DNA from 3 places in the Limnoraphis robusta BA-68 BA1 genome. Region 1 is predicted to be linked to each of the others. Evidence: riboswitches for the same ligand, from Rfam matches in the RefSeq annotation. Region 1 holds a riboswitch; each other region holds the start of a gene.
What was found. Region 1 has a riboswitch for cobalamin ahead of VB836_RS23885 (RNA-guided endonuclease TnpB family protein). Riboswitches for the same ligand answer to the same signal wherever they lie in the genome.

Region 2: it holds a riboswitch for cobalamin, as region 1 does, so the genes downstream of both, VB836_RS04860 (HupE/UreJ family protein) here and VB836_RS23885 (RNA-guided endonuclease TnpB family protein) in region 1, are expected to answer to the same signal.
Region 3: it holds a riboswitch for cobalamin, as region 1 does, so the genes downstream of both, VB836_RS06945 (sirohydrochlorin chelatase) here and VB836_RS23885 (RNA-guided endonuclease TnpB family protein) in region 1, are expected to answer to the same signal.

What each region holds. Positions count from the first base shown of each region.
Region 1 is NZ_JAYGHR010000081.1:43,985-48,042, forward strand. Features, by position in the region: gene VB836_RS23870 (methyltransferase domain-containing protein) at 1-112, opposite strand, end outside; gene VB836_RS23875 (DUF1636 domain-containing protein) at 166-579, opposite strand; partial or broken gene VB836_RS23880 (RNA-guided endonuclease InsQ/TnpB family protein) at 1,011-1,901, opposite strand; partial or broken gene VB836_RS23885 (RNA-guided endonuclease TnpB family protein) at 2,015-2,257, opposite strand; cobalamin riboswitch at 2,389-2,536, opposite strand; gene VB836_RS23890 (Uma2 family endonuclease) at 2,613-3,305, shown strand; gene VB836_RS23895 (GNAT family N-acetyltransferase) at 3,310-3,789, opposite strand; gene recG (ATP-dependent DNA helicase RecG) at 3,792-4,058, opposite strand, start outside.
Region 2 is NZ_JAYGHR010000006.1:79,066-83,123, reverse strand. Features, by position in the region: gene VB836_RS04870 (DUF3352 domain-containing protein) at 1-828, shown strand, start outside; gene VB836_RS04865 (hypothetical protein) at 1,019-1,375, shown strand; cobalamin riboswitch at 1,482-1,629, shown strand; gene VB836_RS04860 (HupE/UreJ family protein) at 1,880-2,536, shown strand; gene cobW (cobalamin biosynthesis protein CobW) at 2,586-3,623, shown strand; gene VB836_RS04850 (hypothetical protein) at 4,012-4,058, opposite strand, start outside.
Region 3 is NZ_JAYGHR010000010.1:35,042-39,099, forward strand. Features, by position in the region: gene VB836_RS06940 (hybrid sensor histidine kinase/response regulator) at 1-1,834, shown strand, start outside; adenosylcobalamin-variant (AdoCbl-variant) riboswitch at 1,929-2,028, shown strand; gene VB836_RS06945 (sirohydrochlorin chelatase) at 2,071-3,057, shown strand; gene VB836_RS06950 (GUN4 domain-containing protein) at 3,290-3,772, shown strand; gene VB836_RS06955 (hypothetical protein) at 3,993-4,058, opposite strand, start outside.

The DNA.
Region 1 (4,058 bases):
AGGAATTGGCAACCGAATCAGAGGATTGATAACGGCGAGGGGTAATTAAGTACAAGACAATACCGATGGTCAAGATAATCAGGAAAAGTCCCAGGATGTTAACGAAATTCATTGAAAGAAAGGATTGATATTTTTTGACGATTTGACTCTTAATTTAGCACGAAGTTAGAGTCCTTGAGAACTGAAAGACTGTTGTTCGGGGAAAAACTGAGGAGGAATACAAGCAATAATTCCTTTTCTCAGAAGTTCTGGTCGTTTTTTGTACGCTAACTTCTCCTGGGGAGTCATTGCATAATATTGGTTCGCACAATCTAAAACAGAATCAACTGCATTTTCCGCCGGAAGATCTCCGAAGATATAAGTGGGTTTATTCTCAGCAGAAAAAGCAACAACACAAGCCCGTTTGCAAGCACTCATACAACTCACAGCTTGAATCAAAAATCCTGGCTTTAATTCTCTGATTTCTGAGAATTCAGAGAGTTTTTGCAGCAGTTTTTCGCCGCCACTTTCCCCGACTCGTTTCCCTGATTCCCAGGTACTCGCACAGCTTGTACAGACAAAAATGGTGTGTTTAGTCATTATAATTTTTCAGGTGAACCACAATGGAACACCCGGTTTTTTTGAAGACAATGAACGGTTAGCAATTCAACCTCAAGTCAGTTGATTTGCTGAAAGCAGAAGTGATGCTTCTAAGTAAAAACCTACTGTAGCGGGATATCAAAAGCTAAGTAAGCCGTATTACATCGAGAAAAACGTAACGGATTGAATCTTGACATCCTCTCCGCCGTAAACAACGGAGATTCCAAACATCACTGTTTGGGCTTCCTCTTTCTATGAGTTGACTTACAAGGATTGGGTTTCCCCGCCCAAGCAGAGATCAGTCTCTCGGGAGGCGTTGATTTCCATCTGCCCGACGGTATTTTAAAAACAGATATTAAGCGGAAAAACGGATTAAGCTACGTGTGAGAAGCCTAGATTTATGCGTTTTACAGTCAAGTTAATCCGTTAATCTATTTCTTATCCGTTTCTTGATTTGATAGCTGTTTTAATGCAGATTTTAGAATGTTTTTGGCGGCGTTTTCATCCCGGTCTGCTACATACCCACAGTGAGGACATTTGTGAGTCCGGGTGCTGAGAGTTTTGACAACCTTCTCACCGCAGTTTGAACAATTTTGAGACGTGTATGCAGGTTCAACGGCAATCACCGGAACCCCATAAATTCTCCCAAAATATTCCAACCATTCTCTAAATCTGTACCAAGCAGCATCGTTAATTGACTTGGCTAAATGATGATTTTTAACCATGTTCCGTATCCGTAGATTTTCTATCGCTACCAAGTCGTTAGACTGTATGACGTGTTGGGCCTGTTTACAAACCAAATCATTACGTCTGCGTGAAACTCTTAGATGCGCCCTACCTAACCGATTCCTGGCTTTTTTACGGTTTTGGCTTCCCTTTTTTTTTCGAGATAATCGACGTTGCAGCTTTTTAATTCGTCGCTCATCTTTTCTTAGAAAACGGGGATTCTCTACCTGTTTACCTGTTGAATCAGTGTAGAAATGGTTTAAACCGACATCCAAACCTGTTTGTTTGTTACTGAGTTCTTTGTTTTCCTCCCTTTCATGGTCTATCAAAAATTGAGCATAGTAACCATCGTGCCTTCTAATCACCCTAACCCGTTTAATTTGTTGGAGTTGATAGAAGTGCAAATCTCGACTTCCCCAAAGCTTAAATGTCCCCGCTTGAAACTTGTCGGAAAAGGTTAAATAGCGTCTATCCTCTGAAAGTTTCCAGCCCGAAGTTTTGTACTCAACTGATGCTCGGACTTGGTACTTTTTAAATTGGGGAAAGCCTTTTCGACCTGGTATTTTTTTCCGACAATTTTGATAAAATCGTTCAATTTAAAACAGATAGGATAAGGATTTAACGGATTAAGCTATCTGTGAGATGCCAAGATCTATGCGTTTTACAGTTAAGTTAATCCGTTCTTCCGCTTCTCTATCGGTTTTTAAATGGATGCCCATGCTCTCTCTGCGTGTGCTTGTCGAGCCATAGAATTGAGTTGGTTTACCCAGGGAAAACTCCGATTGTCTGACAACAGTTTGCAGTAGGTATAAGCATCGTTACGACTTTTGATTTGACCGTCTATCCATGCTTTAATGATGCTATTGCGAACGAAACGACCAGTACGAATAGCTTCATCTAACTTTTTGTACTGGGCAACAGTTCCTTGTAGCTTCATTTCATAGACAATCATGTTTATCATTGTCGCTCCACGATAAGTTATTGTAGCATACAATAATCCGTCGTGAACGACGGGGCTTTAAACCTGTTTTTTATTGGTAAAAAGACTAATTCAAACACTATCTGTACCTCGCAGACGCGCAAATTAAACAACAATAATCGGCGGGCATCCTGACTCTGAAACTTAATATAAGCCTCATCACAGTTGCGGGACAGCGACGGATTTGCACCGAACTTTCCCCCTTGCGTCTAATGACTGCTCCCCATTAGAACCGATAAGCTGAATGATATCATAAAAATCCCAAAATGAGATCGAAAGATTGAAAACGATAAAATTGAAGCAACACCCTAGAAAGAGAAGTGTCGTTATGGCGAACCCACTTAAATCCCAAACTATTTTAACCTCTATTCCTCCTTTGGAAAATGGCGATCGCTTAACTCGCCCCGAATTTGAACGACGTTACAATCAAATGCCCAATATTAAAGCCGAATTAATTGAAGGAGTCGTATATATGGCATCCCCTTTGCGACATAAACAGCAGGTCAAACCCCACAGTCAAATTATCACTTGGTTAGGCGTTTATCAAGCGGCTACTGCGGGTATTGATTTAAGTATTGAACCAACAGTTCGTTTAGATTTAGAGAATGAACCCCAACCCGATGGAGTGTTATTAATTGAAGCTGAAAAAGGCGGAAAAACTCAAATCACTGAGGAGGGTTATCTTGTCGGTTCACCCGAATTAATAGTAGAAATTGCCGCCAGTAGTGTATCTATTGATTTAGGAGATAAAAAACGAGTTTATCGACGCAATGGAGTACAAGAATATCTCGTTTGGCAATCCTATGAAAATCAATTCAATTGGTTTGTGTTAGAAAACGGAGAATATATTCAGTTGCAACCTGATGATGCAGGTATTATTCGCAGTCGTGTTTTTCCGGGGTTATGGTTAGCAGTGAATGAGTTATTAGCCGGGAACATGAAACAAGTTTTACAAGTATTGCAAAGGGGGTTAGAAAGCGTTGAACATCAAGCCTTTGTTGAACAGTTAGCACAGCGTTAATTTTTCAGACTTTAGAGAATGGAACCCATTTCAAAAAACATCGATTTCCCTGTTTTTCCGTAATTTCAGCACCCAAACGTTGATAAAAATTCAATCCGCGAATATTTCGACTATCTGCATTCCAGGCCAGATGAGTACAATCATTTTCTATCGCAATTTCAGCCAGATGATTCATTAACATTAACCCCGCACCCTGACTCCTGCTATCTTCGTCAATATACAAATCATCTAACCAAATACTCGGCTGACCCATATAGGAGGAATATCTAAAAGCATACAACGCAAAGCCGATTTCCCGTTCAAAGTTCTCGACAAATACAACGTAAGAAAAAGGAATTTTCCCAAATAGGGTTTTGCGAATTTTGTCTTCAGAAACTTTCAACACACCCGAAAACCCCCCAATATTACGATCAAACTCTGACTTCTTCTGAATAAACGAAAAAATCAGCGAAACATCCTCTACAGTAGCCGATCTAATATTCATATTTAAGTCAAAATAGAACCCCCTAACATTCGTTGATACCGTCGGTTTAACTCCTGCTGCATTAACGGCCAACGGTTTAACGTTTCATCCTTTTCTATCACTTTTTGCGCCGCATCTCTTGCCAATTCTAACACCTCCCGATCTTCAACTAAACTCGCTAAGACAAAATCCGGTAATCCTGACTGACGAGATCCCAAAACTTGACCTGGCCCCCGCAACTGCATATCCATTTCAGCGATAAAAAATCCATCTTGAGACTCTGCAAGAAC
Region 2 (4,058 bases), on a different contig from region 1:
GTTGAAAACAAATCTCAGGATATGCTGCGACGGATTCCGAATGATGCCATCATGGTCATGGCAGGCGGAAATTTGCAGCGATTGTGGCAAGATTACAGTAAAGATGCGGCTTCAAATCCGATTGCACCTTTAAGTCCAGAAGCGCTCAGTTCCAGCTTAAAAAAAGCCACTGAGATGGATTTAGAAAAAGACTTTTTGAGTTGGATGGGCGGAGAATTTGCACTATCATTAATTCCAGCAATTCCGAACAAACAAACCCCACAAAAGTTTTCGGCGGGATTGGCTTTGATGCTCGAAACCAGCGATCGCAAAGCGGCTGAAACGACTTTAGAAAAGTTGGATCAGGTGATGAAGTCCAAAAAATTTCAGGTAGAATCTACTCAAATTCAAGGCAAACCTGTAATCCAGTGGACCTCTCCCTACGGTGGATTTAGTGTAACTCGTGGCTGGCTGGATGAAAATGTGCTGTTTGCCACCTTGGGAGCGCCTGTGGCTAATCAAATTTTACCTTTACCTTCAGAAGTGATTAGCTCAAATCCCTTATTTAAGGAAACGCTACCCACTGAATTGAGTCCAAATAATGGCAGTTTCTTTGTGGATGTCGAACGAGTCTTTGATCGGCGAAATCTGTCTTTACCTCAGCTTCCTCCCCAACAAGCGATTTGGATGAATGCAATTCGTTCCATTGGGGTAACTGCCGCAGTCGTTAGCGATCGCAGCACTCGTTATGATGCTTTTGTCAAAATCAAAGATGATGTTCTACCCACTTTACCTGCACCGACTCAGCCAACGCCGACTCCCCAGGATGAAAACACACCACCCGAATAGAACGACGGTTCTGCTCAATTGCTCAAACTGGCTTCCGTATTTTTACATAAAAAATTTCAGAAGATCATACTTGCTGTTTAACTGAAAATTAGGGAATTAACGGAGGCAGTTCCCACAAAAAATTGTTACGGTGAAAAGACTTGGGGCAATCCCTCTGTTTTTTCATTTCCGAAAGGAATCGAGTTAAAAAATGTTAATTTTTACACTGATGATTCGGGGCTATATTTTAATCGGTCTGGTGTTTTTTGCTCACTGTCTCAAAATATTCCTCAAAGATCAATCAACTCCCAAAACTGACACCAGTTCTTGGATAGTTCTCGGACTCGCCACCCTATTATGGCCGATTACTTTGCCATTATCCTACCTTGAACGTGAAGCCAATGGGCATCGTAGCGATCGCTATACTCATGTTGAGGAGATTCAACTTAATAAACCCACCGTGCAGTATCGTCTTTCTGCGCCGCCCTTGGTTGAACGTCAAAATCCTCAACTCAGTGCTTCCCCATCTGATAACAAATATTTCAATAACACGAACAACATTGCCTAACTTCCTCTCAAACAACTTCGATCATCTACCTCCGCTTAATCTTCCTCTTTTCAATTAATTTTGATTTCAACTGTAAATAAACGCAGCAATTGCTCCTATCTGTGATATTGTTTAGGGATAGATCGGTTCTGATAGGGGTCAGCTATCAGACTTAAGGGGGAAAGTCCAGTGGAAATCTGGCGCTGTCCCGCAACTGTAATGAGACGCTTGCACGTTCTCAGAGTCAGAATGCCCGCCGATCATCTCAGTCCACCGTGAGCGCGTCTGCGAGGTACAGATAGTGTTGAATGTGATTTTTTTTGATTGCTGGCAATCTAGACTTCCGCCGCTACATCGGGAAGTTAATAATTTTCAACAGTTTAAATCCAGATCTTAACTCACCTTTCCCCCTGGCTGGCTAACAGTTATTGGGGTCTATTTTTGTGTGGAAAGCAAGTTAATCAAGGGAGGAACTGCTTTCCTCAGCAGGTTGTTTTATTCTCATTAAAATTGAATTCAATCAAGATGTCTAAACTCAGAAATTTTCAACTCAACTCTTCTATTGCTGTCGGCTTATTATTAAGTCTCAGCCTGATGATTACCGCTTCCCCCGCCAGCGCTCATCATGCTTTTGGCGGTGAAACCCCTTCAAATTGGCTGGAAGGATTTCTCTCGGGTTTAGCCCATCCCGTCATCGGTTTAGATCATTTTACCTTTGTTGTGGCTATCGGGTTATTCGCTGCACTCAAAGGTTCTACAGCCGGCTTTTTCATTCCCTTCTCGTTTATTTTAGCAACTCTTAGCGGAACCGGACTTCATCTTTTCAATGTTAATTTACCTGTTCCAGAAGTGGTAATTTCGGCTTCTGTACTCGCGTTTGGAATCTTGCTCACCCAGAAAAATAGCCCCAATTTAGTAGGGTTAATTAGCCTCAGTATTATCGCTGGAATTTTTCATGGTTATGCTTACGGAGAAGCCATTGTTGGGGCGCAAATGACACCGCTCATTGCCTATTTATCAGGCTTTGCTCTTGTGCAACTGATTGTTAGTTTAATAGCTTATCAAATCGGACGATTCACTCTGAAAACCATTCCGGATCAACCCAATCTCAATCTGCGGTTTGCTGGATTTACAATCTGTGGTGTAGGTGCGGCTTTTCTAGCAACAACATTGCTCGGTTAATATCTTCAATCAACTGATTCTCACCTGTAAAAAATCCTCAAAAAACGCTATGCACAAAATACCCGTTACCGTCGTGACCGGCTTTCTCGGAGCAGGTAAAACCACCTTAGTTCGTCATCTTTTGCAAAATAATCAAGGACGGAGAATTGCCGTTTTAGTGAATGAATTTGGGGAAATGGGAATAGATGGGGAACTCTTACGTTCCTGTCAAATTTGCGAAGAAGACGAAACCCCAGAAAATAATATTGTCGAACTAACAAACGGCTGTTTATGCTGCACGGTTCAAGAAGAATTTTATCCGACGATGCAGGAACTTCTCAAGCGACGTGATAAAATTGATTGTATTCTGGTTGAAACCTCTGGATTAGCCTTACCTAAACCCCTGATACAAGCGTTTCGTTGGCCGGAAATTCGCAATAGTGCAACCGTTGATGGGGTTCTGACGGTAGTGGATGCTCAAGCATTAGCTGCGGGGACTTTGGTGGGAGATTTAGAAGCTTTAGAAGCTCAACGCCAAGCTGATCCGAATTTAGAACATGAAACGCCCATTGAAGAGTTATTTGAAGATCAATTAGCTTGTGCGGATCTGGTTTTATTAACAAAAACCGATTTAGTAGATGAAAATTCGTTAACTAAAGTTCGAGAATGGTTACACCGAGAACTTCCCGCAGGTGTGAAAATTGTTTCTTGTCAGCAAGGAGAGATTGATACTAATCTTTTGTTGGGGTTTAATGCCGCAGTCGAAGACCATTTAGAAAGTCGTCCGAGTCATCATGATCACGAAGAAGAACACGAACATGATGATGAAATTAATGCAGTACAGTTTATTGTTGATCAAGCCTTTGAACCGAAAACTTTAATTGAAAAATTACAAGAATTAGTTCAACAACAGGAAATTTATCGAATAAAAGGCTTTGTTCATGTTCCAAATAAACCGATGCGAATGGTATTGCAAGGCGTCGGAAATCGTTTTGATTCCTTTTATGATCGTCTTTGGTTGAGTGATGAACTTCGACAAACTCGCTTAGTCTTTATCGGACGAGAATTGAATTTAACTCAGGTTGAACAAGCCATTTTGAACGGATAACTCTGATTGTTCAATATCTTGCAGACGCTCAATAGAAAGTCTCTTAGTTTTGCTTTTGTAGAGGCGCTCTTGAAGAGTGCCTCAAAAAATTATCTAATATGAAATACTTATAGCAGTTTTCAGTTCTGTTTGGGTAGAAACCCGGTTTCTAGCAGAAACCGGGTTTCTGGTTTGTACCTCATAGGAGCGCACACCGCTATAAATATTTGCTACAGATTTACACTGTTCCCCAGTGTAGCATTATGTTCCGTATTTCATATAAAATTTGTTGGATTTCTTTTTCTATTTCTTTGTGTTCTTTGTCTCTTTGTGGTTAAATAAGGCTTTATCCTTGTAAAAATACCAGAACTCACTGCTATTTTTTATCCAAAAAACCCAAGTTTTAGAGTCAAGAATGCGTCAGTCTTACACGAGTAAAGGTGTTAATTTGTTGGA
Region 3 (4,058 bases), on a different contig from region 1:
CTTGTCTGTTATTTTGTCAACAGCAGTTGAACGGTTGCAGCAATTTTTGCAGGTTGATCGCTTATTGATCTATCAGTTTGACTTTGAATGGTCTGTTCCTCCAGGCGAATGTATCCTAGAACGAGAAGGGGAAACAGAGGAACGAAAGCGAAATACTTCACCCCCTCGACTCCCGACTTCCTCTGGTTTGTCTTCAGTTAACAGCAATAGTCGCAAAGGATGTGTCACCTACGAAGCTCGTTCGTCTGATCAAATCTTGTCTGTTCTTCACTTAAGCGAAGCAGATAGCTGCTTTTTTGAAAAGCCAGAAGCTCAAGCAAAATTTACAAAAAGTCAGGCGTTTTTGATGATTCAAGATGTGGAGAATACCTATCAATCTTCACCCTGTTTTTTGGCGTTTTTAAAACAGATTAAAGTTCGCTCAAAGCTGGTTTTTTCAATCATTGTACAAAATCAATTGTGGGGATTATTAATCGCCCATCAATGTTTCCAACCCCGTTCTTGGACTGAGGATGAAAACAAGTTTCTCGCTCAAATAACCGAACATTTATCGATCGCAATTTATCAAGCCCAACTCTACGCCCAACTCCAACAGCAAAAGCAAACCTTAGAGCGACGAGTTACAGAACGCACACAAGCCCTTCACGACGCCTTATTAGCGGCTCAATCTGCCAATCGAGCGAAAAGCGAATTTTTAGCCACCATGAGCCATGAATTGCGAACGCCGCTCACCTGTGTCATTGGGATTTCAGCTACCCTATTACGTCTTTATTCTAACAGTGAAGAACTGCCAAAAATTCCCCGAGAAAAGCAGCAAGAATATCTAAAAAAAATTCACGACAGTGGAGAACATTTATTAGAACTAATTAACGATATTCTCGAACTTTCTCAAGTAGAAGCCGGAAAAACAGTCTTACAAATCAGTGAATTTTCTCTAACTAAACTCGCTCAACAGAGTTTATATTCCTTTCGAGAAAGAGCGCAAAAACAGGATATCATCCTCACCAGTGATATTCAGATAAAACCCGATCAAGATAAATTTTCGGCTGATCAACACCGAGTCAAACAAATTTTATCCAATCTATTAAGTAATGCGATTAAATTCACCCCAGAAGGCGGACGAGTTACTCTACGAGTTCGAGTTGATGGGAACACAGCGATTTTGCAAATCCAAGATACTGGAATTGGAATTCCCGAGGAACAACAACCTTTATTATTTGAAAAGTTCCAACAACTTGATTCTTCCTATCGTCGTCAATATGGCGGAACAGGTTTAGGTTTAGCGTTGACCAAACAATTAGTTGAACTTCATGGAGGAGCGATTAGATTTACCTCAACTGAAGGTATCGGTTCTAAGTTTACCGTTCACCTTCCCGCTCTACCTAATCTCTCTCCAAATTCTCAGCAACGAGTGAAAGCTTCTTCATTCAAAACCTCACTACAAACAATATACACTAATAACCCACGAGGTCGGTTTATCCTGATTGAAGATGATGAAGAAACAGCAACACTAATCTGTGAAATTCTAACGGCGGCGGGTTATCAAGTGGTTTGGTTAGTAGAAGGATTAACCGCACTCGGACAAATTGAATTGTTACAACCGACAGCCCTTATTGTTGATATGTACATAGCGGGTCAAGATGGTTATGAAATCATTCACCACCTAAAAAACACCAAAGCTACACAACAAATCAAAATTTTAGCAATCACAACTGAAACTGAATCTACATCTCCAGAAAGTGTCTTAATCACTCAGGCTGATGATTTTATTACCAAACCCATTCAACCGAATCAGTTACTTAATAAAATTATCAGTTGGGAGGCGCGAGAATAAAGATTAAACTTGTCCATCGCTTCAATTATGTTGATTCGTTACATTTGCAGCAAAATCCACTCAACTTGCTATGCTATAAAAGTTATTACTCAGTAAACAGTAACCTGTTGGGAAACTCCGGTTAAAATCCGGGGCTGTGCGGCAGCTGTAAGTCATGGACTCGCCAATTGACAAGCCAGAATGCCAACTCGTTACAGACCACTCTACATCCTGCCAAGCACAGGAAAGGGGCTTAAATGCTTATTAGTCAAACTCAAAATTTCAACCTCAGTCTTCCCCCTTTACCCTTGCAACGTCCTTTGTTGCTGATCGGACATGGGACTCGCGACACCGAAGGCCGCCAAACCTTCCTTGATTTTGCCGAAGCTTATCAAGCCCTTGACCATTCTCGTCCCGTTGTTCCCTGTTTTCTCGAACTCACAGGCCCAACTATTCAAGAAGGCATTGAACGCTGTCTCAAACAAGGCTACACTGAACTTTCAGCCTTACCTCTGCTCTTATTTGCAGCCCGTCACAACAAATTTGATATTACCAACGAACTTGATCGCGCCCGAGAAACCTATCCGCAACTCAAGTTTCATTATGGGCGTCATTTCGGTATCAGTCCCCTGATTTTTGACTTGTGGAAAACTCGTTTAGCAGAACTTGATCGCCCTGATATTGATCGTTCTGAAACCGTTATCCTCTTTGTAGGGCGGGGTTCTTCTGATCCTGATGCCAATAGCGATGTCTACAAACTCGCTCGAATGGTGTGGGAAGGAAGCGGTTATCAAACCGTCGAAACCTGTTTTATTGGAATTACTCACCCGCGTCTAGAAGAAGGCTTCCGTCGCGCCCGTTTGTATCAGCCCAAACGGATTATTGTCTTGCCTTATTTCTTGTTTACAGGCCTGTTAGTCAAGAAAATTTTTGATATCACCGCCCAACAACAAGAACAATATCCCGATATTAGCATGACTTGTTTGCCCGAAATGGGCATTCAACCCGAACTGTTGCAACTCTTACGCGATCGCGAAATTGAAACCCAACTCGGTCAAGTTCAGATGAACTGTGAAGCCTGTAAGTTCCGGTTAGCAGCCGTTGCTGGCGACTCACACAGTCATCATCATCACGATCATCACGATCACCATCATCACAGCCATGATCACGGTCACTCCCATGAGGCTGTTGACCCCTATGCCGATCCGCAGCAATATCATCAACGCATTTGGCAAACCCCATAATACCCTGAAACTCTTTCTCAGCGAAAATTCATCTCAGTGAGATTCAATAGATAATTAGTTTGGATCTACCCCCCCCTCATGCTCCGCTTATGCAGTCTTAGAGGGGGTTTTGTTAACTACAGCCAAGATCAAAAGTAATATGAAATCGAAAAAATAATGCTATAAAAGGCAAAAGGCAATATTGATAACAGGTACGGGTAATTTATGAATTACCCCTTCACTGAAAAAACCGATGATTGACTACAATCCCCTACGCGAACTTCTCGCTGCTGCACAATGGAAGCAAGCAGATGGTGAAACATATCGATTAATGCTGAAAATTGCAGGTAAACAGGCGACGGCTTACTTAGATATCGAGAGTTTTGAAAAGTTTCCCTGTAATGATCTTCAAATGATTGACCAACTCTGGACAACACACAGCAATGGAAACTTTGGGTTCTCTAAGCAAAAGCAAATCTATCAACATTTGGGGGGAAACAAAGAGTATAACCAGAACATTTGGAATACTTTTGGCGATAGCATGGGTTGGAGAAGGTCAGGAAAATGGTTAGAATACAATGAATGTTGGCACACTCAACCCCCACTTGCCGTATTTTGTCGGGTTGAGATTGATATCGAAGGTTGGGATATATTGCGCTCATGGTTCTGTCGAAGCAGGGAGTCTGCAATGTTGTTTGCTACTCTAGTATCCAGGTTGAACGACTGTGGCTTATAACTTCTATTCTGTACCCGAACTCAACAAAACCTTCTAAACCGGGTTTCTCTACAAAAAATTTAGCCGATCAGCTAAATTAGCAAGAAACCCTGTTTCTGATAGGGATGCAAGATCTAATATCATGTCCGACTAATCAATAATGATTCTGTAGGGGCGGGTTCAGTCAATATCTTTAGCACTACTCCGAGATTGAGATAAACCCGCCCCACCTCATAACTTTCTATTGCAACTTTTGGGTTAAATTCCAGCAACCATTGCGATGCTCAAAAATATAAGCCCCAGGTTC